One region of the Halomonas sp. G15 genome, then DNA from elsewhere that is predicted to be linked to it. Evidence: riboswitches for the same ligand, from Rfam matches in the RefSeq annotation. Region 1 holds a riboswitch; the other holds the start of a gene.

Region 1 (6,994 bases):
ACGGCGGACCTGGCCCAGTGTTCCCGCGAGGCGATCGTCAACAGCTACGACAACGCCATCCTCTATACCGACAACGTACTGGACGGGATCATCGGCGTGCTGGAGGAGAGTCAATCCCTGGCCACGGCCATGCTGTACGTCTCCGACCACGGAGAGTCACTGGGCGAGAAGGGGATCTATCTACACGGCCTGCCCTACGCCATCGCTCCTCGGGAGCAGACCCGCGTGCCCATGGTGTGGTGGGCATCCGATGATTTCCTGGGCAGCCAACGACTGACGAGCGACTGCCTCACTGCCCAGCGTGACGCCTCACTGAGCCATGCCCACCTGTTCCACTCTCTGCTCGGCCTGCTTGGCGTGGAGAGCGAGGTTCGCAAGGACTCCCTGGACCTGACGGCAAACTGCCGCGCCCCGGAGGCACAAGCCCCCGGAGCGCTGATCACGCAGGAGTAGCAGAATATTCAGGCCATGCGCTTCAGGGTGTGATCGCGCAGCCAGAACTGGTGCGCCAGGCTGGCCGCCACGTGACCGCCGATCAGCAGCCACAGCAGGTTGGCCAGCACCTCGTGGGTCTCCTCGGCGGCCTCCTCCAGCCACTCGATCTCGGCACCGGGCGCGATCAGCGGCAGGCCGAAGAACTCCACGCCGTGGCCGCTGCCCAGGGCGACGAGCAGGCCGCTCACAGGGATCACCAGCATCGCCGCGTAGAGCGCCAGGTGTCCCAACCGGGCCGCACACTTCCAGTGCGCATGGGCCTCGAGCCGGCCGTGGTTGACCCGGCGCCACAGCAACCGGAACACCAGCAGCCCCAGCAGCAGCACCCCCACGCTCTTGTGCAGCACCATCGCTTCGCGCTCGCTCATCCCGACGACCTCTGCCAGCCACTCGGTGCCCAGCATCAGGAGCAGCAGCGTGGCCATGCTCCAGTGAAGCGCCCGCGAGACGGCGCCGTAACGTTGTTCGGAATCCAGCCAGTTCATGTCGTCATCCTCCTCGGTCGATGGACGACGACCGTTGTACCGCACCCCGGCTGACGCCAGCCTTAACGCCGCATTCATGCGCCGTTCATCTTCACCCGGTGCCGCTCAACGATAGAAGCGCGACAGCGCCTGCAGCACCTCGCGGGAGACCTCGGGGGCCGGGCGCACCTCCTCAAGCTCGTTCATGCGGTAGTCGTAGGCCTCGAAGGCGCCGGTAGGATGCACGGCGATCTGGTACTCCGGCAACAGGATGCCGTAGCCCATGTAACTACCGGAGAGCAGCCAGTCACGCTCGCCCCCGGGGGCGAGCAGGCTGCGCCCCAAGGTATAGCGCTCGGGGGCGGCCTCGCAGCCGAGCAGTTCCTCCAGCAGCGTCGGGGCGATATCGGCATGCTGGGTGCGCCCCTCGAGCACACCGCCGGGGCGCCCCGGCAGGTGCATCACCAGCGGTACCTGGACCTGCTCCGGGGTGTAGTTGCTGCCGTGTCCCCAGTAGTTCCGCCCATGCTCGTTGAACGACTCGCCGTGGTCCGAGGTGATCACCACGGCGGTATCGTCGAGCCTGCCGCGTCGCTCGAGGTCGTCAAGCACTCGCCCGAGCTGCGCATCCACGTAGCGCGCCGCGGTACGGTAGCGATTCCAGTAGGGCTCGGGGTCGAAGTCGGGACCCAGCGCCATATGGTTGATCTGCTCCCAGTAGGGAGTGAAGCGCGGGGAGTCGGGGGGATGGCTGTAACCATGCACGGCGTCGTAGAAGAGGAAGCCAAAGAAGGGCGCAGCATCGGGCGACTCCACCGAGGCCTCCATCCAGGCCAACCAGTCGTCGGTGATCTTCCGGTCGCGCTCCCAGGGCTCGCCCTGGGCCGGGGTCAGCGAGACGTCCTCCAGGCCGGCGAAGACGTTGCGGTCGAAGGCGGGGCTCACCAGGGTCGCCGAGGAGAGCACCTGGAAACGATAGTCGGCGGCCTCGAGCTTCTCCATCAGCACCGGCGGCGTCTGGCCGCCGGTGAAGGCATCCCAGTAGGTGACCGGCAGGCCGTAGAAGAGGCTGAACACCCCCGCCTTGGTGGAGTTGCCCCCACTGAAGTGCTCGGCGGCCCGGTACCAGCCTGGGCGACCGGCATAGCGACTCAGGTTGGGCATCACCTCGGGGGTCAGCAGGTCGTGGCGCACGCTGTCCAGCACCACCAGCAGCAGGTTGTGGGGCGCAGCCGCCGGCGAGCAGCTCAGCGGCGCCGAGGGATAGGCCAGGTCATGGGCCTTTCCCTGTGCCGCCTCCAGCTCCACCTGGTCGCGCACCGCCTGGGGATCAACCCAGCCCCGCTTGACGAACAGGCGCTTGGCGGTAGCGGGATAGAACAGCGGCACATGGCGGGTCATACCGGTGATGTCGCGGTCGTAGTGGGCGTCGGCCCAGGCGTGCCAGCCGTGCACCCCGAGCAGGGCCAACAGGCCGAGGGCGAGTGCCGGCAGCACCGGCCGCGACAGTGGACGCCGCTTGAGCCATAACCCCAGGCCCCCCTGCAGCGCCAGCATCGCCAGCACACCGCCGATGGCCAGGGCCCAGGCCAGCCAGGAGAAACTGAAGACGTCGCCGCCAGCGTTGACCAGCAGATCGAGGATGAAACCGCTCAGGTGGAAGCGGTACTGGGCGTAGACGAAGGTGTCGAGCAGCAGCACCAGTTGCAACAGGCCGGCCCACAGGGTGGTGACCAGCCACAGCCAGGGCGCCCGAAGCAGCGGGGCCAGCAGCAGCAGCGGCAAGGCCCCAAGCCACACCAGAAGCCCGATATGACCGAGGAACACCAGCAGCAGGTAGCCCCACTGCTCGGCGCCCTCGGGAGCCATGTAGGGGAGATAACGCAGACTGATCAGCCAGGCGAGCAGCAGGTTGGCCAGGGTCCAGGCGCCCAGCCAGCGCCAGCGATGGAGAAGGGATGCAAGCATGTGATGACCACGATCATGAAAGGGCCCGACACCAAGCCGCGATACACGGCCTGTCGGGTGGTGGAAAGGTACCGGGATCGGCGCCGTCACACTCTGGTCATGCCACCTTAAGCAATCCTTAAGGAAGGCGCGCCACAGTCATGGTGCATGCTGATACCGCCGCAACCCGAGGCAACACCATGACCCGGAGTCCGATAATGACACTCGCAGACACCCTCGTCACCGAGAACCGTGCCATCGTGCCGCTGCTGCTCATCGGCCTGGCGTTGCTGGCCCTGGGCGTGCTGGCCGCCGGCTGGGAACCCATCGAACTGCCGCTGGGGCTCGCCGCCCTGGGCACCCTGGCGCTCGTCCTGCTCACCCCCGAGCGCTGGCAAGACGAGGAAGCACGGGACACCGTCAACAGCCTGGTACTGGCCAGCCTGATTACCCTGGCGGGCTTCCATGTGATGGCATGAACCTCGCTGCTCGAGCGCCTCGCCAGAGGCATTGCTCGGCCTTTACAGTCCTCCCCGGGACGTGGATAGTGTGGCTCGACGACAGGGGCGCCGCGGGACTCGCCGTGGCTGAGACGCACCCTTGGAACCTGACCCGGATCATGCCGGCGTAGGGAGTCGTGCAGCCCGCCCCGCCGCCTGCACCTCCCGCGCCCGGGAGGAACGATGACCACCGCCACCCGCGGCCCGATCGACCCCGCCGCCCATCTCGCTCGCCTGCGCGAGCGCGCACCCCTGATTCATAACATCACCAATCTGGTGGCCATGAACCCCATGGCCAACGTGCTGCTGTCCCTGGGCGCCTCGCCGGCCATGGTGCATGCCCGCGAGGAGGCCGCCGAGTTCGCCGCCCTCGCCGATGCCCTGACGGTGAATATCGGCACCCTCTCCCCCCTCTGGGTCGAGGCCATGGAGGAGGCCGCCGAGGCCGCACGGCTGGCGGGCAGGCCCTGGGTGCTGGACCCGGTGGCGGTGGGTGCCACCGCCTACCGCCGCGAGACGGGCAGGCGCCTGCTGGAGCGACGCCCCACGGTGATCCGCGGCAACGCCTCTGAGATCCTGGCCCTGGAGCAACAGGGCAGCGGTGGGCGCGGCGTGGACAGCAGCGATCCCACCGAAGCCGCCGAGCAGGCCGCCGTGGCCCTGGCACGCCGCATTGATGCCGTGGTGGCGGTGACTGGCGAGGTCGACCTCGTCACCGACGGCCAGCGCCTCGCCCGCATCCCGGGCGGCCATGCGCTGATGCCCCGGGTCACCACCCTGGGCTGCGCGCTCACCGGCGTGGTCGCCGCCTTCCTGGTGGGCGCAAAGGACCCCTTCGCGGCCAGCGTGGCGGCACTCGCCTGCTACGGCGAGGCAGGACGCCGCGCCGGTGAGGTCGCCAACGGCCCCGGCAGCTTCGCCGTGGCCTTCCTCGATGCCCTCTACGCCCTCGACCACGACCAGCTTGCCACCCTGCCCACCCTGGAGGTGACCGATGCGCCTTGACCTCTCCCTCTACCTCGTCACCGACCCCGCCCTGTGCGCCGACCACGGCCTGGTGGAGACCGCGGTGGCCGCAGTGCGCGGGGGTGCCACGATGATACAGCTGCGCGACAAGCACGCATCGGACGGCGAGATGATCGACCAGGCGCGACGGCTCAAGGCGGCGCTGGCCGGCAGCGGCGTGCCGTTGATCATCAACGACCGCCTGGCGGTGGCGGTGGAGAGCGGTGCCGACGGCCTGCATATCGGCCAGGATGATGGCGAGGTTACCGAGGCCCGAGCGGCTCTGGGCGAGCAGGCGATACTGGGGCTCTCGGTGCAGACCCTGGCGCAGATGGCACGCATCGACGCCGAGCGCCTCGACTACCTGGGACTCGGCCCGGTATTCGCCACTCCCAGCAAGCATGACCACGCCGAGCCGCTGGGCTTTGCGGGGCTGGCCACCCTGGTGGCGGCGAGCCCCCTGCCCAGCGTGGCCATCGGCGGACTCAAGGTCGAGCACCTGGCGGCGACGCGCCAGGCCGGTGCCGACGGACTGGCGGTGATCTCGGCGATCTGCGGCATGCCGGACCCCGAGGCCGCGGCGCGGGCCTTCTTCTCCCGAGGCTGAACTCATCCCGGGACAGGGCCAGGACGCGCAGCAGCGGCTAGGGATCAGGCGGTAGGGCGCCGCTTGAGTGAGGTGCGCCCCTCGCGGTAGGCGATGGCCAGGCCACTGCCGATGATCAGCACGCTGCCCACGAATACCCAGAGGTCCGGCATCTCGCCCCAGAACCACCAGCCCAGCAGCACCGCCCACAGCATGGCGGTGTAGTCGAAGGGGGCGGCGATGGCCGCCGGGGCGTGGCGGAAGGCCAGGGTGATGAAGGCGGTGGCCCCCACCCCGAATACCCCGGCGCCGAAGAAGCCCAGCCAGTGCCAGGGCTGGGGTGACTGCCACACCCAGGGCAGCAGCAGCCCGGTGATGACGAAGGGCACCACGGTCATGTGGAAGACCATGGCCCAGAGATGCTCGCTGCCGCCCCAGCGGCGCGCGGTGATCAGCATCAGCGCATAGAAGAGCGCCGCCCCCACCAGCACCAGCGACCCCGGATGGAAGGCATCTCCCCCCGGGCGCACCACGATCAGCACGCCGACGAAACCCACCAGCGAGGCGATCAGTACCGGCGCCTCGATGCGCTCCCCCAGCAGCGGTATCGAAAGCAGGGTCACGAACAGCGGCGCCACGAAGGCGATGGCCGTGGCCTCGGCCAGGGGCAGCAGGGTCAGGCCCAGCACGAAGCAGCCCATGGTGCCGGTGTAGATCAGCCCGCGCAGCAGGTGAATCCCGGGGCGCCGGGTACGCAGCTTGCGCAGGCCGCCGGCAAAGTGGGCCAACAGCGCGATCAGCGGCAGCGAGACCAGGGTGCGGAAGAAGATGATCTGCAGCGGCGAGTGCACCTCACCGAGCCACTTCGAGATGGCGTCGCCGATGGCCAGGCAGAGCACGCCCAGGCACATGAAGCCAATCCCCTTGAACGACGACGTCATCGCGACTCCCCTTCCGATCACCCGGTGTGACAAAAGCACCACCCCGCCGACCGAAGGCCGACGGGGTGGTTATCGAGGTCAGGCTAGAAGGTTCGCAGACGAACGGCAAGGCCTAGAGGCTGGCGTTGACCACCATGCAGTCGATGCCATCGCGAGCCAGGCTGCGACAGGCGCGGTAGGCCTGATTCTCGTCGAGGTTGACCAGGCGGGCGCGGAACAGCGGCTGCGGCCCCGGCGCCTCGTGGATGTCCACGCGGGCATTGGTCAGGTCGCTGGCCAGGCGGTCGGCGGCACGGCCGGCCAGGCTGCGGGCGTTGTCGGGATTGCTGAAGGCGCCCACCTGAACGCCCCAGCCTCCCGAGCCGCTGCGACCTACCGGCTCGAGACGCTGGCTGGTGCGGCTGACCGGCTCGTCGGCCTGGGAGATCAGCTCGCGGATCGGGTCGTTGGCCGAGCCCTGGGCGGTCTCGGGCAAGGCTGACGTCGCACGGGGCAGCGGCTCGGGGACTTCCAGGCTGGCCAGCTGGGGTGCTGGTTCTGGCTCCAGGCGCTCCACGACGCGGGGTGCCGGTTCGGGCGCCTGGCGGCTGGCCACCTGCACCGCCGGCCGGGACGCCGGCACCACGGGACGGGAGGCGGGAACCGCTGCGGGCGTCGTCTGTGGCAGATTCATGCGCTCGCCGGAGAAGTCGGCCTGGGCCACCCAGTCGCCGCGCCCGTACAGCGAGGCGCGTACGAAGCCGCGGTCCAGCAGATCTGACATGTGGGCGTCGCGGGAGGCCGCGGTGAAGCCGCCCATTACCACCGACACCAGCCGGCGGCCATTGCGCACCGCCGAGGTGGCCACGTTGAAGCCCGAGGCGCGAATGAAGCCGGTCTTCAGGCCATCGGCGCCGGCGTAGTTGTCGAGCAGGCGGTTATGCCCGGTGATGGTCTTGCCCTTCCAGTTGAAGCTGGTGCGCGAGAAGTAGTGATAGTACTGCGGGAAATCGTGCATCAGCCGCAGCGACAGGGTGGCCATGTCGCGGGCGGTGGTGGTCTGCCCGGCGTCGGGCA
Region 2 (6,994 bases), on a different contig from region 1:
AAATAGTACAATAATATCCTGCTTTTACCTGCAAGGTGTCGATCGAACTGTTTTTCAGAGGTGTAATCTATGACATTTTCAATATGGATAACCTTTCTGGTAGCGGCAGTCCTTATCAGTATGTCTCCCGGCGCCGGCGCGGTAAACTCCATGAGTAGCGGGTTGCGCCACGGTGTACGTAAATCTATGCCAACTATTCTTGGGCAACAGTTTGGTTACGGTGTGCAAATCGTGCTGGTCGGTGCTGGGCTGGGGGCTATTGTGGCCTCTTCAAATATCGCACTGTCAGTGATCAAGTGGATGGGAGTGGCCTATCTGGTTTGGTTGGGCATTCAGAAATGGCGAGAGTCACCAGTTGAAGCAACGGGAGAGACCCCGACAGGCATCAGTAAGAAACAGCAGTTCTGGAACGGAGCTCTGGTGAACCTGACTAACCCGAAAGCGACTATTTTTCTGGTCGCTCTGTTTCCCCAGTTTCTTGTGGCAGGGATACCTCATGGCCCACAACTTGCCACCATGGGCGCAACCCTCATTCTGGTGGACATTCTGGTCATGATTGGCTATGCCCTGCTGGCCAGTCAGCTGTTTCGGTTCCTGACTACCCCCTGGCGTCAGCGGCAGATGAACCGGGTATTCGGAGGTCTGTTTGTGACAGCCGCCGTGGCCCTAGCCAGTTTCAAACGCTCTTGATTTCGTTAAAAATTGCAGATTCTGAAAGTCGCTATACAATCAATATCATGGAGAGTCGCAAGGTGTGCGAAGAATGGAATCGTGGTAGTATTTATGCCGAAATTACCTTGAATCATTTTTTCTAATAAGTGGGGATGTCATGCAGTGGGCTGCTTTTTTTATTGCCACGATGGGTTTTGCATTTCTGCCTGGTCCGGCAATGCTGTATACCGCTGCTCAAACAATCGGGCGGGGTAAAAAAGCTGGTTGGTTAGCGGCCGCAGGCGTTCATTTGGGATGTTACGTACATGTGGTCATGGCAGCGCTGGGCTTGGCTCTGCTATTCGCTGCAATACCGGCCGCATATATAACAATGAAAGTCGCTGGTGGTGTTTATTTGCTATGGGTGGGGTTGCGGCTATGGCGAAAAGGCGTTCCTTTGCAAGGGGAAAGCGTTCCGGGAGTCAACACAAAGCGGGTGCTGAGGGATAGTGTTTTGGTAGAAGTTCTCAATCCTAAAACGGCACTCTTCTTCGTTGCATTTTTACCTCAATTTGTTCAGCCAGAAAGTGCTGTGCCTGTTGCCTGGCAGTTGCTATGGTTGGGTATTGCGACTAATCTTCTGTTTTCTATTGCTGACGTTGTTGTAGTGATGTTGGCTAGTCCATTGAGGCGTTGGCTTCAGAGAAAAGGCAATTCTTCTCGGCTTATCCAGCGCATCAGCGGGGGAGTGCTCATGGTGTTAGGGGGAAATACCCTAGCACAAGCAACTCGCTAATGTGGTTGATTATGAACCAAAGCATGAGCAGTTCTTGGCCTCAATAAAGCTATGTTAATCAAGTGTGTATAACGCCACTACCGACGATCACTGCCTGCCCAGCAGTGCGGATCTTTGAAGCCTTATCGTTTCGTTCTGCCTCGGCGAAGGTGAGGCTGGGACGACGCATCTCTATGCCCTTGTTCATGCCGGCCTCTGATTCCGGTTGCTGCGCACCGTGCTGGATGAGCTGAACACCCCACTCTCGTACTGCGGGAGGGGGTCACTTCACCGGCAGCATTCGCTATGTTTGGGAGCACTGTGGCCAGCCGCCACGCGCTGGACAAGACCGATGGCGTCCCTACGCTGGACCGGCGGTGCAGCTGCAAATGCTGGAGGCGGCAGCCACCGCCATCACCATGGTCGAATCGCAGCTCGTAATCCCGCGCGGAGAGCAGGCGATGCTGTTCTGGCCGGAATCGCAGGCCGGCTTCAACAGCGGCCTGCCGGTGAAGGAGCGACAGCAGAAGCCTATTCACAACTGGAAGGAGGTGGTCAGGGCGATCAACGAAGCCTTCACAGAAGCGCGGTACAATCCCGAGACAGCCCGGTCACTGTTCGCGCTGGCGGCCTATGGGAAGCGAGACCCCGGATCCCTGGAGCTTCTGCGCGCGGAGTTTGCCAAGGAGGGCATGCCGCCGGAATTCCTGTCACATTATGAGCCCGATGGACCTTTTGCATGCCGTAAGAAAAGTGACTAATTAAGCAGCAAACTTTGACAGACTCCACCGCCAATACAGCGCTTATCTCGGATCCTCGGCACCTAGCAGTGGGCGCGCTGGCTGGCATGCACTAAACTAACAAGACTCGTTCCTCTGGAACGACCAAATGAACCGAAGGGGCCCCGGCTAGCGGGCTGAGATACTGCCAGGCGTTTTACAACGCAGCTACCCTTTGATCCTGATCCGGGTCATACCGGCGAAGGGACGGATATTCTTCTGCTCGCCGCTTGCTGCTGGATGGCTCTCCTTTGATGAAGGAACCGCCGTCGTGTCTTCCTCGACCAACGATCCTCATGCCGTGGCTCGGCCAGTGGTGGCGACACTTGCGGCCGTGGTCCGCGAGAACCGCATTCTGTTGATACGTCGCTCGAATCCGCCGGACGCGGGGCGATGGGCGTTTCCGGGCGGGAAGATCCGTTTCGGAGAGTCTGCCGCCGACGCAGCGCAACGCGAACTGCTCGAAGAAACCGGCGTTCAGGGCAAACCTGTACAGGTGTTCGATGCAGTCAATGTGTTCGACCAGCGGGCAGACGAAGGCGACGTGCTGCACCAGCACTATATCCTCATTGCCACGCTGTTCGACTGGCACGTCGGCGAGCCGCGTGGCGGCGATGACGCGCTGGACGCGCGCTGGTTCGCCGATGCGGATCTCGATTCGACCGAATTGGCGCAGAGCTTCGACATCGCCGCAGTGGCTCGCCGCGCCTTCCGGCTCGCGCTATCGCTTCGCACGGGAGTCGACTCATGATCGCTAACGTGCTGAGCATTGCTGGCACCGATCCCACAGGGGGCGCCGGCATCCAGGCAGACCTGAAGACATTTTCCGCATTAGGTGCCTATGGCATGAGCGCCATCACGGCCGCGGTGGCGCAGAACACCCAAGGCGTGCGTAGTTTCGTAGCACTGGAGCCCAATTTCATCGCCGACCAGATCGACGCGGTGTTCGATGATGTTCGGGTAGATGCAGTCAAGATCGGCATGGTGGCCAACGCGGGGATAGCCGTGGCCATCGCAGATCGTTTGAGCGGGCGTGCGCAATGCCCGATCGTCCTCGATCCCGTGATGGTTGCAAAGAGCGGGGATCGTCTGTTGGCGCCCGACGCGGTGACTGTCCTTCGTGACACGCTGATACCGCTTTGCACACTGATCACCCCCAATTTGCCGGAAGCCGGTGATTTGCTGCAACAGTCCGAGCCCAAGTCCACGCAAGAAATGCGATTGGCGCTTGAACCACTTCAGGCATTGGGAGCAGACTGGGTGTTACTCAAGGGCGGCCACTTGGATGGACAAAATAGCATCGACCTGCTGCATGGCAAAGGCAGGACGTGTGTACTGGAAGCTCCTCGCATAGTGACGCGTAATACGCATGGCACTGGCTGCACGCTATCAGCCGCCATTATCGCATTGCTGCCGCTCATGGACGTTCCGACTGCCGTGCGCGAGACCAAAGACTACTTGACGGCCGCTTTGGCTGCCGCCGACTCGTTGGAGGTCGGTGATGGCCATGGTCCTGTCCATCACTTCCATGCCATCTGGAATTGAACTGGTCTAATTGGAGCGGACACCCCGGTAAGCCTCATACTGGAGGCATTGGAGGTGTTCATGACCAAGAAGACGCGACGTCGGTACTCCGACGCATTCAAGGCTGAGGCGGTCAACATGGTTCGAGGAGAGGGCTATGCCATCTCCGAGGCTGCCAGGCGGCTGGATATCGATCGCAGCCTGCTGGATCGCTGGTGTCGCCAGCAACGTGATCGGGAGGATGGTGTGACTGACGACCAGGCGGATGAGCGGGATGCCGAGATCAAGAAACTTCGCGAAGAAGTTCGTAAGCTGCGGATTGAAAAGGAAGTTTTAAAAAAGGCCACGGCCTTCTTCGCGAGAGAGTCGAGCTGAGATACCAGTTCATCGAGTCGGAGAAGGCCTCCTTCCCAGTCGTGGTGTTGTGCCGTGTCATGGACGTCAGCCGCAGTGGCTTCTATGCCTGGCGTCAGCGTGAACCCGATGAGCAGCGCCAGTGCCTGCACCGGGAGGTCAAGGACATCCACGATCAGAAACGTGGTAGCTATGGGAGCCGGCGAATGGCCAAGGAACTCCATCGCAGAGGTCATACAGTCGGTCGTTATCAGGCACGTAGCCTGATGCAGGAAGCCGATGTCGCCTGCCGACAGCGTCGCCGCTACCGGCATACGACGGACAGCGACCACGGGTTGCCAGTGGCTCCCAACCTGCTCAAGCGGCAGTTCACGGTGCCTGAGCCCAATCAGGCGTGGGTGGCCGACATTACCGCCATCTGGACCCTGGAAGGCTGGTTGTACCTGGCGGCGGTACTGGACCTCTACGACCGGCAGGTCATCGGCTGGGCCATGGCCGACCATCTGAAGGCGTCACTCACCCTGGACGCCCTGGAGATGGCCATTGGCCGCCGGCGACCTCCCCGGGGCGTGTTACACCACTCAGATCGCGGCAGCCAGTACGCATCTCGTGCGTATCGCGAACGACTGGTTCAGCACGGCTTCCTGGCCTCCATGAGCCGCAAGGGGAACTGTTGGGACAATGCGGTCATGGAGCGCTTCTTCGGTTCTCTGAAGAGCGAATGGCTGGAGGGGCAGCGGTACTGGACCCGCCAGTCAGCGAGGCGCTACGTCGTGACCTATATCTAGATGGAGTACAACAGCTGCCGACTCCACTCGACCCTTGGCTACCACGCGCCGAGGGAGATCGAGAAAATCGCGGAAGCAGCTTAATAAAGTGTCCGCTACGACTTGACCAGAACAGTTTCGGCTGGCTGAAAGAGTTGCGCCGCGTCTGCACCCGTTACGACAAGCTGGCCAGCAGCTTCAAAGCGATGGTATGCCTAGCCTGCATAGACCGCTGCTTGCGTGCTGACTTTTCAGGCAGAACCTAGGGGAGCGGTTGACAGGCCTCTGTTCCTTTTATAGAACGCTCTTTTAAAGGAACAACTCGAGGCCACCCACTATGGACATGCTCTCACTCGGTACCTTGGGCCAGCACCTTCAGGCTCTGCGCCTGGCGCGAGGCCTATCACTGTCGCAATTAGCCGCCGCCGCCGGCATCGCCAAGTCGAACCTGTCACGTCTTGAGCAGGGCAACGGCAACCCCACACTCGACACCATCTGGCGCCTGGCGGTGCAGTTGAAAGTCCCCTTTGGCACTCTAGTAGCACCAATCCGCGTGCCGCTGGGAGAAGACGGCGTGGAGGTGCGCCTGCTTGATCAGGGCCAGGACACGACCCAGGTCGATGCCTACTGGATGCGCTGCGCGCCCCACACTACGCGACACGCCGAGCCCCACACCTCCGGCGCGCGAGAAACCCTTACCCTGATCAGTGGCACCCTAGAGGCCGGGCCGGAGGGTGAGACCCTGCCACTCTCCGCCGGCGACAGCCTCACCTTTGACGCCGACCGGCACCATCTCTACCGAACCGGAGACACCTGGGCCACGTTACTGGTCAGCGTCATCTATCATGAGGAGCCCGCCTCATGAACCTGCAAGCTGCCACCTCGCCGGCCCGCCCTTGGCTGTCCGGCATGCGCGAGGCCATTCCGCTGCTGGGCGGCTATGTGCCGGTGGCCATCTCCTTCGGGCTGGTCGCCACCCAAGCTGGCTTCAATGCCTGGGAGGCAGTGATCATCTCAACGTTATTTTATGCCGGCGCGTCACAGTTCCTGTTCGTCGGCATGATCGCTGCCGGATCTCCGCTGTGGCTGGTGGTGGCAATGACGCTGTTGATCAACCTGCGCCATGTGGTCTACGCCCCCAATCTGGCGCCTTGGCTAACTTCCAGCCGTTGGTGGGGCTGGCTGATGCACACCTTGACCGATCAGGTCTTCGCCCTGGCCCACGCTCGCCTGCCCCAGCTGCCGGAAGCTCAGCGCCTCGGCTGGTTCACCGGTGCCGCCCTGCTGGCCTGGGCGATCTGGGTCGGCGGCACGGCGCTTGGGGCCTTGGCCGGCGGTAAGCTGGTCGCCCGTTGGGCGCTGATGGGCGAGATCCTACCCTTCGCCCTGCCCGCTCTGTTTCTGGTGCTGGTGGCGCCCCGCTTCACCTCCCGGCGCTGGAGCCTGGCGTTGAGCGTTACCATCGCCAGCTCCCTGCTGCTGACGCTCCTGGGTTTGACCAACGCAGCGATTCCCCTCGCCGCCATATGCGGCATGCTGTGTTTCCAGGTCGTGAAATTCGACACTGCCATGCAAGGAGACCACCATGAGTAACGCCCTGTGGATCGCCGTGCTAGCCGCTGCGCTAGGTACCTTGCTGATGCGCCTAATTCCGCTACTGTGGATGCAGCGTCGCCTCAAGCGGCTCGGTGACGACGCCCCCGAGGCCATGCCCCAATGGCTGAGCCTGCTTGGTCCGCTGATGGTCGCCGCTGTGTTTGGAGTCTCGTTGGTGCCGGTGACAGCCGGGCCCCTCGCCTGGTTGGCCACTATCATCGGTATGATAGCGACCCTCGCCGTCTGGTGGCGCACGCGCACCCTGGGCTGGCCGGTCGCAGCCGGGATAGCGACCTACGGGGTGGTCGTGACGTTGTTTGGATAATCTATCATCCATCAGTTGGCCGGACAGTGTGGTTGGCTGTGTGACGCCGATTCGATGGCGTTATGGTCGCTGGTTTCTCATCCAGATTGACGCGCTACAGACCACTCCATTCCATCCGAATTCATGTTGTTATGAAGCCGCCGAATTCGGTTTCACGAAGCGAAAGTTGTTGGCACCTGCTTATTGAAGAATACGGAATGTCGGAGACAAAATATCAGGACAG

What was found. Region 1 has a riboswitch for thiamine pyrophosphate ahead of thiM (hydroxyethylthiazole kinase). Riboswitches for the same ligand answer to the same signal wherever they lie in the genome.
Region 2: it holds a riboswitch for thiamine pyrophosphate, as region 1 does, so the genes downstream of both, LWH48_RS05730 (NUDIX hydrolase) here and thiM (hydroxyethylthiazole kinase) in region 1, are expected to answer to the same signal.

The regions. Positions count from the first base shown of each region.
Region 1 covers NZ_JAJSPA010000049.1:12,949-19,942, forward strand. The annotation lists gene LWH48_RS16380 (phosphoethanolamine transferase) at 1-453, shown strand, start outside; gene LWH48_RS16385 (cytochrome b) at 462-980, opposite strand; gene LWH48_RS16390 (DUF3413 domain-containing protein) at 1,086-2,927, opposite strand; gene LWH48_RS16395 (hypothetical protein) at 3,125-3,385, shown strand; TPP riboswitch at 3,459-3,557, shown strand; gene thiM (hydroxyethylthiazole kinase) at 3,590-4,411, shown strand; gene thiE (thiamine phosphate synthase) at 4,401-5,018, shown strand; gene LWH48_RS16410 (DMT family transporter) at 5,063-5,938, opposite strand; gene LWH48_RS16415 (SPOR domain-containing protein) at 6,051-6,994, opposite strand, start outside.
Region 2 covers NZ_JAJSPA010000008.1:9,513-16,506, forward strand. The annotation lists gene rhtB (homoserine/homoserine lactone efflux protein) at 70-690, shown strand; gene LWH48_RS05720 (LysE family translocator) at 830-1,447, shown strand; gene LWH48_RS05725 (hypothetical protein) at 1,804-2,187, shown strand; TPP riboswitch at 2,313-2,430, shown strand; gene LWH48_RS05730 (NUDIX hydrolase) at 2,477-2,956, shown strand; gene thiD (bifunctional hydroxymethylpyrimidine kinase/phosphomethylpyrimidine kinase) at 2,953-3,750, shown strand; partial or broken gene LWH48_RS05740 (IS3 family transposase) at 3,811-4,955, shown strand; gene LWH48_RS05750 (helix-turn-helix domain-containing protein) at 5,188-5,715, shown strand; gene LWH48_RS05755 (AzlC family ABC transporter permease) at 5,712-6,443, shown strand; gene LWH48_RS05760 (AzlD domain-containing protein) at 6,436-6,771, shown strand.